DNA from 4 places in the Paenibacillus sp. LBL genome. Region 3 is predicted to be linked to each of the others. Evidence: riboswitches for the same ligand, from Rfam matches in the RefSeq annotation. Region 3 holds a riboswitch; each other region holds the start of a gene.
What was found. Region 3 has a riboswitch for thiamine pyrophosphate ahead of tenA (thiaminase II). Riboswitches for the same ligand answer to the same signal wherever they lie in the genome.
Positions count from the first base shown of each region.

Region 1 (4,351 bases), on a different contig from region 3:
GTCCATGTAGAGAAGCCCTACCCGCGATCCTGTCCGATCGGCCTCTAACAAGGAGCTGGACAGTCTTGCGTTGAAGTAACGACGATTATACAATCCCGTCAGATCATCCCGGTGAGCAAGCGATTCGCTCTGCCTCAGACTTTCATGCAGTCGATGTAACAAGCGGTCATTCTCATACTGGATCAGGATCTGGCGGAACAGAATCAGAATGACGCACAGGGATAGACCGGTAAACAGACCGTTCCAGCCACCGAACCGCTGCGCCATGAGGGCAAACATTCCGCCCAGCACGCCATATGGAAGCAAATATCTGACAATCAAGGTTCCTACAGGACGCGGTTCCCTCTCTTTCACCGTTTGATTTCCGGTATCGGGAGCGGGCTGTGCACCTGCAGAAGCAATGAAAAACACAGATAACGTATGTAAAGGATCAAGATATGCACGAACTTCGAGATTCACGAAATGGACGAGATAAAAGTGCAGAGCATCACCCATAATATAAGCGCTTCCGCCAAGACTTAATGAAATGACCGCCCATTTCCCTAATTGCCTGGTATTAAAATACAACACCACGGTAAAGAAAATAAGTACCATTCCGCACAGCGGAAACAGCATATCCACCCATACGCTTCCCGTCCCCCCCGAATACGTACTGTCCTGAAGTTCGGGCTTGATTAAATACTCCCAGCCCACCGTCATGAACGTTACGCCAACGATGACGATATCCAGCATAAACCGCAGCCCCCTTAGCGGGCCTTGAACATGCCGGAACAAATAGATGAGGCAGCTGGCGAACAGGATCACTTCCAATCCCCAGAAATAGCTGGATATCTGGAAAGCGCTCTCTTTCCCGAACCCGAAAAAAAAGGAGGAGACGATCCGGGCCGCTGCATCGGCCATCAGTCCGATACTTACCATAAACCAAAACCTGCGAAGATGTGCCTTATAACGCCGGCTGACCCGAATTAAATACACGGAGGCGGCCATAGGAGCAATAATGACTAGCACACGCTGAAGCGATAAAGCATCAGGCATCCACAGAACAGTCATTATCTGAATAAATGCATATATAATGGCGAGTCGAATCCACAGATGATCTGCTGGAGTTGGACTCATAAGCACTCCCCCTTGGCAAAAAGGTAAGCTTGTACACGATGGATGATTTAGGTCTTTTGAATTAAGCTCTCTATTCCTCATGATACTTTTTACCCATCCAAAAGTAAAGACGAGGAAATCAAAGAAAAATCATCTATCCGGCACATCGCTAGAAGATCTATATAATGAAGTTTTTCTACTGGACGGGTGTACTTCAAATGCAAGGACTACACTCAATTAAACACGTGAAAACCTGAAAAGTTACTATATCAATCACCTACTTGACGTATAGGAATCATATGATATTATTCTTCATATCTTATACGAACCGGAAAGGGTGTATGGCAGTGTCACAGAAACGATTGGATCATGTTGGTATTGTAGTCCGAAACCTGGAAGCCACGATAGCGTTTTACACGTCGGTAGTCGGCCTTGAACTAAAGAATCGCCTGACTCATACCAATGGGGTCATTCAACTCGCGTTCCTCGGATTTAATGGAAGTGACGAAACGGAAGTCGAACTTATCCAGGGTTACAGCGACTCGCTGCCTTCGGAAGGAACGGTGCACCATTTTGCAGTCAGTACGGATGATATTGAAGAAGAGTATGCACGCGTCCAAGGACTTGAAGTTCCTCATCTGGACGAGGAAATCGTCACTCTCCCGAACGGCTATCGTTATTTCTTCGTGCATGGTCCCGAAGGGGAATGGATCGAGTTCTTCCAGCGTTAACCCGCACGCAGCACGGTATCCAACATTTCATCTCTTAAAATGTTCATATGCTGAACTCTTGGGCTGCCTAAACGCGGTTCCCTACATAAGGCCTGTCCTGTTCATGACCTTTTTCGAAAACTAGACAGGTCTTGGTGTTAGGACTATAATAACGGATGTACTGATCGAAACTTCATAAATATCGGGGGAGCTGGAATTTAGCCGGCTGAGAGTGTATCCGCTTTGATACTGACCCTTACACCTGATCTGGGTAATGCCAGCGTAGGAAGCCAATGTTTGCGGCAGCCATATTTGCCGTACTATACACTTACGCCGTCATGCGTCCTGAGATTATCGGGGCGCTTTTTTTGTGGAGTTGCGAGGTAATAGAAATAGAACTCATAAGGAGAGAAGACACGATGAAGAAGGGAAGATGGGTCCCCCTGCTTCTCGCTTGTGTCCTGCTGATGGTTGCGGCCGGATGCGGTACAGGCGGACAGAACAAGAACACAGGCGCTGAAGGAGAAGACGCCAAGAGTCCTGGGAAACTCCGTGACGTGCAGCTGATGCTCGATTGGTCCGCCAATACCAATCACACGGGTCTGTATGCAGCGAAGGAGCTCGGATATTATGAGGAGGAAGGGCTCAACGTCCAGATCGTCCAGCCGGGAGCCGGTGGAACGGATACGCTGGTCGCATCCGGTAACGTGCCGTTCGGCATAAGCTATCAGGAAGGGGTAACCCTCGCCAGAACGCAAGGCTTGCCGCTCGTCTCCATTGCGGCGATCATTCAGCATAATACATCCGGCTTTGCCGCTCCCAAGGACAAAGGGATCGTGAAGGCTGGAGATTTCGAAGGTAAATCCTATGGCGGCTGGGGCTCCCCCGTTGAGGAAGCTGTCATGAAATCCATCATGGAGATCGACGGTGCCGATGTCAGCAAAGTCAATATGGTCAACATGGGCGATGCCGATTATTTTACTGCCGTCAAACGCGACATTGATTTCGCCTGGATATTCTACGCCTGGACGGGCATCGAAGCCGAGCTCCGCAATGAGCCGCTTGATATGATCTATGTGAAGGACTACTCTGACCAGCTCGATTATTATACGCCGGTCATCGTGACCAACGAGAAGCTGATCCAAGAGGACCCTGAGCTTGTCAAAGCCTTCATGCGGGCTACTTCCAAAGGATACAACCATGCTATTGAGCATCCTGAGGATGCAGCAGCGCTGCTCTCGAAGGCCGTGCCTGATCTGGATGCCGAGCTGGTTCTGGCCAGCCAGAAATGGCTGAGTCCCCGCTATCAGGATGACGCGCCTCGTTGGGGTGAACAGAAAGCCGAAGTATGGTCGGGGTATGCCGACTGGATGTTTGAGCGCAAACTGCTGGAGAAAGAGCTTGATGCAGACCGCGCGTTCACCAATGATTTTTTACCGGAACAACCATAAGGTCTTTTCTATCAAGAAGAGAGTCGGCCTGACAGCAGGCTGTCTCTCTTTCATAATCATATCGCTGCACGAAAGGATGGATTATATATGGCGAACACCCTCTTGAGCATTCAAGTGATACCCCGGACGCCGGGTGGACGGGACAGCATCCCTTATGTGGATGAAGCGATCAAGGTTATTGAGGATTCGGGTGTGAAGTACGAGGTCCATGCACTGGAGACAACCATGGAAGGAGAACTCTCCGAGCTGCTAAAGATCGTCGAGCGCATGCATGAGGCGCTGGTGAATGCGGGAAGTCCCAGCATCATATCCCAGGTCAAAATTGCACATCATCCGAGCGGCATCAGCATGGATAAGCTGACTGAGAAATATCGTCCATGAGAAGCTGGTGGAGCTCCGTCTGGCCGCCTGTTGTGGCGGTCCTCTTCTTTTTGCTGGTATGGCAGGCGGCGGTATCGATCTTCGATATCGAAAAATTTATTCTGCCTGCGCCAACGGCGATCGGATCCGAGGCAGTTACCGGTGCTGCCGGTCTTTTCCAGCATACATTAGCCACCCTGCAGCTAACCTTGATCGGGTTTATCATCGGAACAGCAATCGGACTTGTGATTTCACTGGCTCTGCATATGGTGCCTTTTCTCAAAACAGCTCTTTATCCGCTTCTGATTCTTAGCCAGAATGTACCGACTATCGCCCTTGCGCCGCTCCTCATGATCTGGTTCGGCTTCGGCATGCTGCCCAAGGTTATTGTGATTACCCTGGTCTGCTTCTTCCCGGTGGCCGTTGCGGCTCTGGACGGGCTCGCCCGAACCGATCGCACCATGATGAATTACATGCAGATGGCGGGGGCTACATCATGGCAAATCTTTACCAAGCTGGAGCTGCCTCATGCCCTTCCCTCCATCTTCTCCGGGATTCGGATCGCGGCCACCTATTCCGTCATGGGTGCGGTCATCGGAGAATGGATCGGCTCCGACCGGGGAATCGGTTACTACATGATGCTGCAAAAATCCGGCTACCGCACGGATCGGGTATTCGTTGCGATTCTGGTCATCGTCCTGCTCAGCCTGCTGATGGTTCTGCTTATCACCCTGC
Region 1 covers NZ_JARXYU010000003.1:544,514-548,864, reverse strand. The annotation lists gene M2277_RS10755 (GGDEF domain-containing protein) at 1-1,116, opposite strand, end outside; gene M2277_RS10750 (VOC family protein) at 1,437-1,826, shown strand; TPP riboswitch at 2,000-2,111, shown strand; gene M2277_RS10745 (ABC transporter substrate-binding protein) at 2,225-3,256, shown strand; gene M2277_RS10740 (thiamine-binding protein) at 3,344-3,637, shown strand; gene M2277_RS10735 (ABC transporter permease) at 3,634-4,351, shown strand, end outside.
Region 1: another riboswitch for thiamine pyrophosphate. It lies ahead of M2277_RS10745 (ABC transporter substrate-binding protein); the one in region 3 lies ahead of tenA (thiaminase II).

Region 2 (4,351 bases), on a different contig from region 3:
GTCTCTCCGTCTAAAATCCTCTTCAGCCGTCCTTTCAGCTGATTCGCCCGTTTTGAGATATCCGAATTTGCAAAGTTCCCGCCGGACCCTTCTGATATCCGATTCAACACGTCCATAGCGGCTTGGGGGCTCCCCCGACGCAGGAGCATTTCCGAGTGATATAAAAGGGCCTTACTATGGATGTCCCTCCAATCTCCAGAAAGGACTTTCCCTAATCGCTCATATTGCAGCGCCGCCTGATCAGGCTGGTCCAGCCTGTCATAGAGGCTCGCAAGCTCCAGCACCAATTCATGCTGATAGGAATAAAGAACAGGCTCCGGAGAATATCCGCTGCTCAGATCCCCGAACTTTTGGATAGCGGTTTCCAATATATCCGCTGCTCCCTCCACATCACCATTCATCGAATAATGCTCCGCAAGGTCTATTGCGGCATATTTCATATATTCTCCGGCTGGCGCTCCCAGCACATATTGATTCAGCAGCGGCAAACGTTCATCCTCAGTAAAACGAATCTGCTGATCGGTGCTTCCTCCTGTGCTGGTGAACCCCGGACTAATAAACACATCAAACCGATGAGATAGCTCTGTTGCTCTAGGCACAATCACATACTTCTCGATCATCTCCCATTTCCGGTTGCTGCTGCTTTCTTCATGAATAAGGTCAATGACTTTGGCTATCCCCTCAGCTTGGCCTTGTTCTATCTGCTTCTCCGCAATCAGCAGCCCTATTCGAGGTGTGAGCATAGATACCATCATAACGAAGAGGATTAAACCCGAAACCCCCAACACCAGGTGTTTAATCTTGACCCGAATTTTCAAGCCTGGCCACCATCCTCTCGTACTGATCCTTCCAGTAATAATTCCCCCCGGCTTCAAGCAGTTCATTGCTCACCTGCAAGGGCACGGAAACAGCAGGTTTCACAATTGCTTCCCTCCATAACAAACCTCCGAGCAGCAGAACGGCCGCTACTGCGCCAAAATAACCAATTGCGGCAGCAGAAATTTCTACTTCCTTATTCCACAAGGAAGACAAACGTTCGCGGCTGGATTTTGGAAATGTGCGAGAAATCACCTTCTCTGCGCCCAGGAATCGAATTTCCTCCAGCTCCTGCTTTAGTTGTTCGGCCATTTCCTGTTCTTCGCTACGCATCGCTCTCCCCCTTCTCGACAACAATCTGCCGGAGTTTATGCCGCCCTCTCATTAAACGTGCCTTAACCGTGTTTATATTCAGCTGCAATTGCGCTGCAATTTCTTGAACACCCAACTCATTATAATAATAGAGCGTAATCACTTCTCGGTATGTATAGGGCAGCTGCTGCACTGATTTGATCATTTCAGCCTCACGCCAATGGACGCCCAGCATTTCATCCACGGCAGGTACACTTTCGTTTACATGCTGGTCCATCCTCGGCATGGGAAAAATATGACGCCAATCCCATGTACGCTGCCGCATCCGGCATCGATTCACTGCAATTCGGGTCAACCAGCTACGAAGTTTGTCGCCGTCACGAAGCTGAGCGATATTCTCGAACGCCTGGATAAAGGTATCTTGAACGGCCTCTTCAGCCGCTTGACGGTCACGCAGCAGCAATACTGCCGTGCGAAGCAGATAATCTCCATACTGTTCCATCAATTCCCGGAGAGCCGCCTCTTCTTTTTGTTTTAAGCGCTGTATGACATCCAGGCCATCTCCCCCTCTCTATAACTATGATGCGTCTGGTCTTTCATCGGTTGCATCAATTTGGATCAATGTCGAAAAAAAATCGAATGATTGAAAACCTTCCGACAAAACGATACAATAACACAAGCAAGAAACCTTTGTCTTCCTGAACTGGCAATAGTTCCGGGACCAACTGCATATCATGTTGGCTGTACTAGGGGTGCCATGTGCTGAGAGACGGCGTGCTGCCGTTAACCCTTATCACCCGATCTAGGTCATACTAGCGTGGGGAAGTGTAGCATTTATGTTTATACTTTTTCACGTAGGCATAACTGCACTTTCTTCACGGGGTGCGGTTTTTTTGCGTGGATTTATATCATAGGGGAGGATAACAACAATGAGTGAGCTAACATGTGGAACCAGTCGCATCGTCGGATGCCGATTCTCGGTGTTTCCGATGACTGACCGATTTGTGGAAGTCATTATGGACGCGCTGAAATCCGTCAACACGGGGAAAGTATGGATTCAGACGGATGATGTGAGCACCTGTATTCGTGGACGGGCGGAGCATGTATTTGATGTAACGAGGGCGATTTTTGCTTATGCGGCAGCAAGCGGTGTGCACACCGTCTTTAACGGAACTTATTCTATTGGCTGTCCTGGTGATACGGAAGCCGATGTATATATGTCAGAGGATTCGGAGCGTTTGAACCGCGAGATTGGGAAGAATGCCGATATAGACACGGCCTGCCAATTTGCCCTTTATCCACTGGGTACAGACCATTACATGGATGTTATCTATAAAGAGGTGCATCGGGCTAAGGAAAAAGGAACGTTCGCCGGAAGCGTTCACTATGCCAGCCGGTTGGACGGCTCCATCTCCAAGGTGTTTGAATCCCTCGAAGATGCGTTTTTGCATGCGATCCAATCGGACAGCAGTCACCTTGTCATGACCGCAGTCGTGTCTGCACACAGTCCATCAGCCAAGCCAAGACCGTGATCACTTCTATATAACAGGCAAAAGCCCGGCGCATGCCGGGCTTTTGCGATTTGCTCCAAGAGCTTGACGAATTAAACCCAAGCACTCGAGATGATTACGAGCAGGATGAAGAGAACCAAAATAATACCTACTGAATTACCCCATCCACCGCCATATACTCCGCTCATGAAGATCCCTCCTGGATTTAAAGAATGACGTGACCGAATCACATGATTATTGTATTGGTCGTGGAAGGCGAACGTCACGGCTAATGTACCTCTCTTATTGCTCACCCGTCAAAATCTATTCCTCATAACCCACAAGAAGCATGCCCCCGAACGGGTTCAGCACTTGCTCTGTGAATGCCAGAAGGAGGGAGGGATCGTCCTGTCGATACATCGCTGAAAGCGAAACCTCCAATTGATCTCCCAATGCCGTGCTGAATCGGTGGAACAGCCGAAACAGCATCTTGCCTTCCCCTGTCCATTCCCCATTCACTCTAAGTACAAATTCGCAAAGTACCATCATGATCTTTTGCACCGTAAACCATTTCTCGCCATCCCGCTTAGGATTCTTCAAATCCTGCACATATTCCGTAATCATGTAACGGTATTCATCAATATCGGTTTGCATCCATGGCATCGGTCCGTAATTCAAATCATGCTGGGCCTCTGCGCGGACTGCTTCTCCTTCCGGCAACGAGCGCAGCACCTTACCCTCCGCTGTGATCCGCTGCAATGTCGGATTGGCTGCCATCACGCCCTCGTCGAAGTATTCACGATAGGATGACAAAGACAATATAAACAATTCCACAATCCATCCATCCGCTTCCAGGGTCTTTCTCCGCATCTCATCTCCGTCCCGCTCAAGGATGACGATGTCCAAATCAGATTGCTCGTTATGTTCTCCTCTGCTTGCACTGCCGCCAAGCACAGCTAGCAAACAGTCGGGATAATGACGGTGAATAACACGCTCTGCTGCCTCCATCGGTTCCTTCTTCATGGCTATTTCCCCCAGTAGTTCTCATAGCTCCCGAAAAAAAGGGCTCAAAATATTTAATTCAGCAAAAACCCCAAACGTACCTTAATCATATGGTAAATAAACGATTACCCTCATGATGACTACAAGGAAGAAGGGAAGATGAAATGAACTACATTCACATGCTATCCAGATTAGGTATGGGCAGTGCGCATCCGGGCGGATTCGAGGCTACCTTAAGAATGCTGAAGAATTATCCGATTGAGCCGAACAGTCGTATTCTGGAGGTTGGCTGCGGAACAGGCAGGACAGCATGCCATCTTTCGGAGATGGGCTATCAAGTCACGGCCATAGATCTCAATGAGAATATGATTAAAAAAGCACGCACCAGAGCCGAAGCCATGAAAATGGACGTGCAATTTTTGCAGGCTGATGTGTGCGAGCTGCCTTTTGAAGACAACCAGTTTGATCTGATTATGGCCGAATCAGTCACCGTATTCACGGATACGTCGAGATCACTCCCTGAATATTATCGCGTTCTGGATCAAGGAGGCGTTCTGCTGGACAGAGAATTGCTGCTGAATAAGCCAATGCCTGAGCCAAAGCTCAAGGAGCTGCTGGAATTCTTCGGGATTCCGAATCTGATGCTGCGGGAAGAATGGGCACAATCCTTGCTGGCTTGCGGTTTTAAGCAGGAGGAAATTCTGGAGTATAACCACTTCAACGAACAATTG
Region 2 covers NZ_JARXYU010000001.1:278,625-282,975, forward strand. The annotation lists gene M2277_RS01350 (carboxypeptidase regulatory-like domain-containing protein) at 1-818, opposite strand, end outside; gene M2277_RS01355 (hypothetical protein) at 796-1,149, opposite strand; gene M2277_RS01360 (sigma-70 family RNA polymerase sigma factor) at 1,142-1,633, opposite strand; TPP riboswitch at 1,867-1,969, shown strand; gene M2277_RS01365 (YkoF family thiamine/hydroxymethylpyrimidine-binding protein) at 2,058-2,660, shown strand; gene M2277_RS01370 (YjcZ family sporulation protein) at 2,732-2,827, opposite strand; gene M2277_RS01375 (nucleotidyltransferase domain-containing protein) at 2,943-3,641, opposite strand; gene M2277_RS01380 (class I SAM-dependent methyltransferase) at 3,785-4,351, shown strand, end outside.
Region 2: another riboswitch for thiamine pyrophosphate. It lies ahead of M2277_RS01365 (YkoF family thiamine/hydroxymethylpyrimidine-binding protein); the one in region 3 lies ahead of tenA (thiaminase II).

Region 3 (4,351 bases):
AAGACAAGGACTTGTCCTTGGGACGCTAGAATTCGCTTAAAATGAAATCGAATTGAATGCGGATTCCTCGCATTCCGGTATATAGCTGTGGTCGCTCCAATGGGAGCGGCCACTTTGCGTTGAATAAGCCAGGCTGATCACATGAAGGCACTGGATATTACAATCTGATCACCTATGGTGGATTCGAGTGAGCAGCACAACCTTACCCCCTGCGTGCCCCTGTCAGCATCCAGCCCAGGGCAAGGCCATACGCCAGATGCCCGGTCAGCCAGAACGCCAGGGCGGCGAGGTCGGACAACGCCGGTGTGCGAACAGACAACGCCGTGGTGGGGAACAGAAGAAGTCCAACGGCAAGACAGACCAGGATAACAAAAGACATGCTGCGTTTACGAGACCATGCTTTTTGCTGCAGGAAGAGGGTTAGAGCCATGCTCAGCAGGACGGAGATTAGAAGGTGCAGCATAAACTCGGTGAGATCGGATAGCTGCAGTTCCTTCAGGACAGGCACGTAATCAACGTTCAGGAGCAGCGTGTAGACTTTGTATGAGGTGAAATGCTCTACCATATTCAAGATCAGTCCAAGGATGATACCGGCGGCAATGCCTGCCCAGACCGATTGAGTAAACCTGTACTTACGCCACATGAGCGACATTCCCCCTTTAGTTGCCATTGTATAACACTCGTCTATTGGAGTGAAACGAATCTTCACTGTAGATAAGAGCGAAGCCGACTACGCGGGGAAGCGCAATGAACATAATCAGATAACCTAATATACTAGCCTGGTCGCCAACACCACTATTACGCGAGTAACCTTGGCTCTTGGCGATGTCCTCGACATATTATCGGACTCAGGATCCGCTATTTACCTCAATTATGCCCGTTTTTTGAATTTTGCGGACTCAGGATCCCTTATTACATCATAAAACAACCAAATTGCTGACTCATATCACAAATAGCGTATCTCATGTCCGTTAGTCTCAAAAGTAACATTTTTCTAGCAAAATAACGTATCCTCTATCCGTTAGCGCAAGAGTAGCATGCCCACAACAATCATAACCATCATAACCATAACCATGAATAACACCATCACACTACCATCATTACAGCGCAGCAGACTTCAGATGATGCACGGCGTTACGGACGTCAAGCCATCCGGAATGGGCGTGAGCTCTGCTGCGCCAATACCACTATTTCACGACACTATTTCACGAGTAACCTTGGCTCTTGGCGATGTCTTCGACATATTAAAGGACATCAGATCCGCTATTTGCCTCATTTAGTTCCTTTTTTGAATCTAACGGACTCAGGATTCCTTATTACCTCATAAAACAGCTAATTTACCGACTCATATCACAAATAACGCATCTCATGTCCGTTAATCTCAAAAGTAACACTTTTCTAGGAAAATAACGTATCCTCTGTCCGTTAGCGCAAGAGTAGCATGCCCACAACAATCATAACCATCATAACCATAACCATGAATAACACCATCACACTACCATCATTACAGCGCAGCAGACTTCAGATGATGCACGGCGTTACGGACGTCAAGCCATCCGGAATGGGCGTGAGCTCTGCTGCGCCAATACCACTATTTCACGACACTATTTCACGAGTAACCTTGGCTCTTGGCGATGTCTTCGACATATTAAAGGACATCAGATCCGCTATTTGCCTCATTTAGTTCCTTTTTTGAATCTAACGGACTCAGGATTCCTTATTACCTCATAAAACAGCTAATTTACCGACTCATATCACAAATAACGCATCTCATGTCCGTTAATCTCAAAAGTAACACTTTTCTAGGAAAATAACGTATCCTCTGTCCGTTAGCCCCAAGAGCAGCATGCCCACAACAATCACAACCATCATAACCATCATAACCATCATAACCATCACAAACCCCCGGTATTATCGTAGATCCAGGTGAGTTGATTGTGCCCATAACCACACCTATAACCATCACAAACCCCCGGTATTACCGTAGACCCAGGTGAGTTGATTGTGCCCACACCCACACCCATAACCATCACAACTACCACCATTTCAGCACAGCGAAATTTCTTAAGACTGCGTTACGAGGTGCAGCCATCCCGAATGGGTTTAACAGCTTTCGATTGGTTCGTCATCAATAGGCTCCTCTTCAAATCATGTATTTATTTGAATTGCTCGGATGTACTCATTATGGGGATATGCCTTTGAAGCGTCTGTGTTTCAGTGTATCGAGATCAGTTTTTATGCGAATATGGCTATTCCGGTAAGTGCGGTGTCCTAACGTTGACTCCGCCGTTCCTTCCGTTGGCCCTAGTACACCTTATCTCAGCCTAAAATCCTTCGCTAAATCGCTCAACAACGAGGTCACCCAATATTGCACAGGTTCGTGCATAAGAATTTCGTTAACCAACGGTTAACGTTTGACACCATCCAAAAACCTATGTACAGTAATAGACAAAAGAATAGGAAGTCCACTAGGGGAGCCGTTGGCGGCTGAGACAAGAGTGTATCTTGGACCCTTTGAACCTGATCTAGTTCGTACTAGCGTAGGAAAGTGGAGCCTTCGTATATAAGGCCTCGGTACGTTTTTCTATCGTACCCGGGCTTGTTGACGAAGCCGCTCCAGTTTCGGGGGCGGCTTTTTAGCGTTGCCTTGAAGGCTGTGTGCGTAACCGGACTTCCTGCTTTTCAATTCATGAGAGGTGGGGATAAGTATGAGTTTCACGCAAGAGCTTCGCAGGCAGTCGGATGGCATTTTTCAAGCGATTTTTGATCATCCCTTTGTGAGAGGGATTGCTGCAGGAACATTATCGAGGGAACAACTGATTCACTATGTGAAGCAAGATTTTGAGTATTTAAACGCCTACATGCGGATTTATGGCATCGCCATATCCAAATCTACCAGCAGGAATGAGATTGCGACTTTTAATGAACAGATTTCTTTTATTCTGAACAGCGAGATTCATCCGCATCAGAACTTTTGCGCTGCCGCAGGGGTGACCTACGAGGAGCTTCAGGGGTATCCGCTTGCGCCATCCGCGCATCATTATATCCGTCACATGTTGACGGTGGCGCATGAGGGCAGTCTTGGCGAGATTATGGCAGTGCTGCTGCCATGTCCCTGGACGTATCTGGAGATTGGCCGCAAGCTGCTGGATGAAGTGAAGCCGGATGAATCTCACCCGTTCTATGACTGGATTTATTTTTACGGCAACCGCGGGGAAGAGGCGACGGCGAAGTTTTGTAACGGTGTTGACCTGTGGGCGGAAAGCGCCACAGCGGCGGAGCGGGAGCGGATGACGGAGCATTTTATGCTGAGCTGCCAGTTGGAGTACATGTTCTGGGACATGGCTTACAAGCAGGAGGAGTGGCCGGTGCAGATGCAGGCTGCGGTGCTGTAAAGAGTAGTGTCTGTAACGATCTAGCATAGATAAGAGAGGCTGATTTCATATGAATATATGGGAAAAAGAGGTTTCGGCGCTTTTGAGCAAGGTACAGCAGACGAGCCCCCTCGTTCACAATATGACAAACGTGGTGGTTACGAATTTTACGGCTAACGGCTTGTACGCGCTGGGCGCGTCGCCGGTAATGGCATATGCGCCGGAGGAAGTGGCGGATATGGCTGCCATCGCGGGTGCCGTGGTGCTAAACATCGGCACGCTGAACCGCGAGCTGGTAGACGCGATGATTACCGCCGGGCTATCGGCGAATGCCCATGGCGTACCGCTCCTATTGGACCCGGTCGGTGCGGGCGCGACCCGCTTTCGGACGGAGTCGGCGCAGCGGATCCTGCGCGAAGTGAAGGTTTCGCTGGTGCGCGGGAATGCGGCTGAAGTGGCTCACCTTGTTGGGGAGGCCCGCGAGATCAAGGGTGTTGATGCAGAGAGCAGCGGAGATATCGGCAATGCCGAGCTTGCGGTGCGGGCTGCGCGGGAGCTGGACACCCTGGTGGTGATCACGGGTAAAGAAGACGTGATCACCGAGGGGACTAATGTTCGCATCATTACCGGCGGCCATGCGCTGCTCACAAAGGTCACCGGAGCAGGTTGCCTGCTGACCTCGGTGCTGGGTGCTTTTGCCGCAGTTGAATCCAACCTGCTGCTTGCAGGCACAGCGGGCCTCGCCTTCTATGGCGCAGCCGCCTCCCGGGCAGCGGAGCGTACGGCTGATCTTGGGCCGGGGAGCTTCCAGAACGCTTTTCTGGATGAGCTGTCCAAGCTTCATCCAGGTTCGCTGCAGGGCTACGCGACCATCCGTGAAGCTGCTGCTGCAGGTGGTGCCCGATGACAGAGGTTCGCGTACCTCGGGCGTTGACCATTGCCGGATCGGACAGCGGAGGCGGTGCCGGAATCCAGGC
Region 3 covers NZ_JARXYU010000006.1:308,334-312,684, reverse strand. The annotation lists gene M2277_RS16285 (YecA family protein) at 1-29, shown strand, start outside; gene M2277_RS16280 (hypothetical protein) at 203-643, opposite strand; TPP riboswitch at 2,461-2,564, shown strand; gene tenA (thiaminase II) at 2,709-3,395, shown strand; gene thiM (hydroxyethylthiazole kinase) at 3,445-4,281, shown strand; partial or broken gene thiD (bifunctional hydroxymethylpyrimidine kinase/phosphomethylpyrimidine kinase) at 4,278-4,351, shown strand, end outside.

Region 4 (4,351 bases), on a different contig from region 3:
ATGGAAGAGGACGAAGATATAAAGGCAAGCAGAAACGGAATGAAGAAGAGCAGCATCTTCCACGGTTTAACCCCACTCAGCACCACCAGACAGACCATAAATACCAGTGCCTGATACATCATGAAATCAAGATCATGGGTCAGCACCGTCATGAAAAAGAGGGCAAAAATAAGGCCGAGCTTCACCACCGGATTGGCCCGGTGCAGCCAAGTGATCCGTACAGGGTTCCATATATTCATGAATTCACCCCCGTGAGGTGAGCTGCACTTGCGGAGGAGGGATCGTAGGATTCTCCGGCCCGGTTCAATCCATCATCCTCCTGCCGGGATTCCGCACCGGTACACAATCGGGGTGAAGCCATGCTCGAGGTCAGCTGACCTTCCCGAATTTCCCATATATGCGTGGCGACCCGCTGCGCAATCTCCATCTCATGGGTCACCATGAGAATGGCGGTTCCCGCACGGCGCAGACGCTCGCACATCTCCAGAATCGCAAACGTATTCCGCGCGTCCTGACCGAAGGTCGGCTCATCCAGGAGCAGAACTTCCGGCTGTCTGGCCATCGCAGTGGCAACGCTTAAACGCCGCTTCTGACCGGTTGACAGCTGATAGGGATGCCTGTTCTCCATTCCGCTTAGTCCGAAGCGTTCGAGACAGCGATCGGCTTGGGCCTTCGCTTCCTCCGCAGGCATGTTATCCACCAGCAAGGAGTAAACAACCTCGTCGCCAATACGCTCCGTCAGAAACTGAAGCTCCGGATTCTGAAACACGAATCCGATTTGACGGAGCTGCTGCTCTCTCTTCTTCCGCACCTTTCTCGCCTTGCCTTGCACAACCTCTTCCCCGCAGAGCACGTAGGTCCCTTGCGCGCGCAGCAGTCCCATCAGACTGAGAAGAAACGAGCTTTTCCCCGCTCCGTTCGGCCCTACCACCGCAATAAATTCTGCCCGATAAACTTCTGCCGAAGGGAGAGAAATCACAGGTTTATCCCATCTCAGTCCCTTGAAATCCTCTAAACGGATCACAGGCTCCCCATCTAAAGGGTAAGGCAGGGCAGCCTCGTGCAGGAGATTCCCCAGATCTTCGCCATAGGCATCAACCGGAGCAAACAATTCCCGGCCGGCCCGGGTCTGAGCATAATCTTCCCACACGCCGGGATACCAGATTCCATAGGATTTAAGCTCGCACTCATACTTAGCAAATACTGCCGCCGGCGGTCCATCGCCCAGAATAACGCCATCCGGACTGAACAGAACGACACGATCCACGTATTTCGCCATCTCTTCGATCCGGTGCTCGACGATGATCAGTGTACGTCCTTCCGATACGGATTTCACCGCATCCCAGATCTGCTCCCGTCCTTCCGGGTCAAGCAGTGCGGACGGCTCGTCAAGGAACAGCACCTCCGGCTCCAGCAGCAGGGCGGAAGCCAGCGCCAGCCTCTGCTTCATCCCTTGCGACAGATGGCCGATCGGCAGATGAAGCTCCTCCAAATTCAGCCCCACCTCATGCAGCGCCGCTTGCATCCGTTCCTTCATCTCGTCTCGGGGAATACTCAGATTCTCCAGTACAAAGGCCAGCTCCTCATCCACATACGGCATGCAAAACTGCGTATCCGGGTCTTGAAATACGTATCCCCAGGAGCGCGGGACAATCTGTGCCTCACACTTCATTGGCACTTCCGTAGCGCGGGGAATCATTCCGCTAAGCACCTGGAGCAGCGTGGATTTGCCGCATCCGCTCGGACCAAGCAGCAGCACCTTTTCCCCACGGGCTGCCGAGAACGAGAGATCTTTGAACATCAGCCTCTCTTCCCCGGGATACTTCAAGCGCAGTCCCTCCACCTGCACAGCCTGCTCCTGTTGAACCTCAGCGGACTGAGCCGGAAATAGGCTTACCGTGGCATTAGACATGGCGCGCATCATCCAGCGCTTCGTAATCCTTCTTCGACGCGGGACGCAGCAGAGACGTTACGCCTGTGCGATCCAGCGCCTTGGCCAAGAGCAGCATTAACAGACCTGCAATAACTGCACCGCTGATTACCCGCATACCGTATTTGGCAAGGAACATCCATGTCTGCAGATCATCCGTATAGCTGTAATAAAAGTCCATCATCATCGAACCGATGGCCGCTCCGGCCCCGGCAATCACCAAGGTCCACGCTGAGGTACTCCGATAGCGGAACGCCGCGAATACCAACTCTGCCCCCAGTCCTTGAATCAAGCCATATAACAATAGAGTCAATCCCCAGCCGCTGCCAAACAGCACCTCCACGTGGGCAGCAGCCACTTCCGCGATGATGGCCACGCCCGGCTTGCGAATTAACAAATAAGCCAGCGTAGCTGCCGCAAACCACATGCCGTAGAGCAGCTCATCCGCTTCAAAAAACAACGGTTTAAAAAGATTATAGACCGACCCCCAGAAGTGATAAATCACGCCAAACACAAGCGATACCAGCACCGTCACCAAAATATCGCTTAACCGCAGCCCTCTTCTGGGCTGAACCCCCAACTTCTCTTGCATTGATGTTCCCATAACAACCTGTACCCCTCTCCACCGCTATTTTTGTGTAAACACAACAAAAAACCGTCTGGAAAAACGCGCAGACGGAAAAATAGGCCCTATGTAGGTAGGGTCGGATATTCTCTACGCTGGCATTACCCAGTTCAGATTAACGGTCAACAGCGGATAATAGCTGCAATCTCAGCCTGATTCACTCAAGCCCCCGTATTCCCTATTCGGTTTTATGTTAATTTTAAAATACAGGTCCGCTCCAGAATTTGCAAGAACCTTTTTTCAAATATGGCTATTTATTGATTTCCATCTCATTCTATGTCAATATCAGAGTGATTGGCTTTTCCACCATCGCTATATTGCTTACACCTATGCACAAAGGAGAATGACATGGCTAAACAATTGCTGCGTCTGATGACTGAGCTCTCCTCCCGAAAATGGTTGTCCCGAATGATGGGGCATTGTTCCCACAGCCGGCTGAGCCGTCATCTAATACCTGCATTTATACGAATCTATCAAATTCCGGCTCATGAAGCGGAGAAAGAGATCCACGAATACCGCTCATTGAACGAGTTCTTTTCCCGCCGGTTAAAAATAGGCCTGCGTGCCATCGATGACACCGTCGATGCCATGGTAAGCCCTGTCGATGCCACTATTTCAGCAATGTGCGCCATTCATGCCGGCACCATTCTGAGTGTCAAGGGACAGGATTACACCCTGAGCGAGCTGCTCGCGAAATCCCCGAGAATGGAAAACTATATAAACGGTTATGCATTCGTATTGTATTTAAGCCCAACAGATTATCACCGCATCCATTCACCCGTAACCGGTGTTCAGGCGGAAAGCGAGCATCTGAAGGGGAAGGTTTACCCCGTGAATGACTTTGCGATGACCCATATCCGAACTGTGCTGAGCCGCAATGAGCGTCTCATTACCTACATTGCCCATGAATTCGGAGAAGTTGCCGTCGTGAAGGTGGGCGCAATGAACGTGAGCAGCATCCGTTACGCCGATGAGAGCGTTAAGAAATGGCAGATCGGCGATGAACTCGCGTATTTTGAATTCGGCTCTACCGTTGTGCTTTTGACGGAGAACGGCACGTTTAGCCCTCGCGGCGACCTGGAGCCCGGCTCCAAAGTGAAAATGGGAGAATTACTCGGTTTGCTGCACCCCTCCACGGCCAAAAAAGGGTAATTCCTGCCGCCCCAGCGCACATGACAAGTTAAGGCATTCGATCATTAGCAGCATGAATGATTAACGTCTGCCCAGCATCCGATAAATCATCTGCTGAAACCACCGGTCCGGCAGCAATCCCTTAATCCATGCGGTTATACGCGTGCCTTGGGGCAGCTTATATCGGAATCTCGGTTTGGACATGGAGGCAATCCTTGCCACGAGCTTCGCCACCTCCAACGGATTTCCGCTTCCCCTGGCTGTCCGCTCGGAATAGTCCAGCACACCCTTCAGCATGTCGCTGTAGGGTGACCCTTCCTTCACCTCTAACTCACCAAAGCTCTTATTCCAGATCGGTGTGCCATAAGCACCTGGCTGAACCAGCACAACGTGCATGCCGAAGGGCATAAGCTCCAGCGACAGGCTCTCCCCGAATCCTTCAATCGCAAATTTGGAGGAAGCATAAGGTCCATAACCCGGGAAGCCGACCACGCCGCTGATGCTGCTCATGAGAATAATCTTGGAATTCTCGGTCCGGCGCATCAGCGGCAGCATGTGCTGTGTCACAGATACCGTTCCGAAGAAATTCGTCTCCATCTGTCTTCTCCACCCACTCAGCGGCACTTCCTCCACCATTCCGCCTACCGCTTCACCAGCATTGTTCA
Region 4 covers NZ_JARXYU010000010.1:81,131-85,481, reverse strand. The annotation lists gene M2277_RS20160 (energy-coupling factor transporter transmembrane component T family protein) at 1-239, opposite strand, end outside; gene M2277_RS20155 (ABC transporter ATP-binding protein) at 236-1,912, opposite strand; gene M2277_RS20150 (ECF transporter S component) at 1,905-2,534, opposite strand; TPP riboswitch at 2,626-2,738, opposite strand; gene asd (archaetidylserine decarboxylase) at 2,904-3,707, shown strand; gene M2277_RS20140 (SDR family oxidoreductase) at 3,768-4,351, opposite strand, start outside.
Region 4: another riboswitch for thiamine pyrophosphate. It lies ahead of M2277_RS20150 (ECF transporter S component); the one in region 3 lies ahead of tenA (thiaminase II).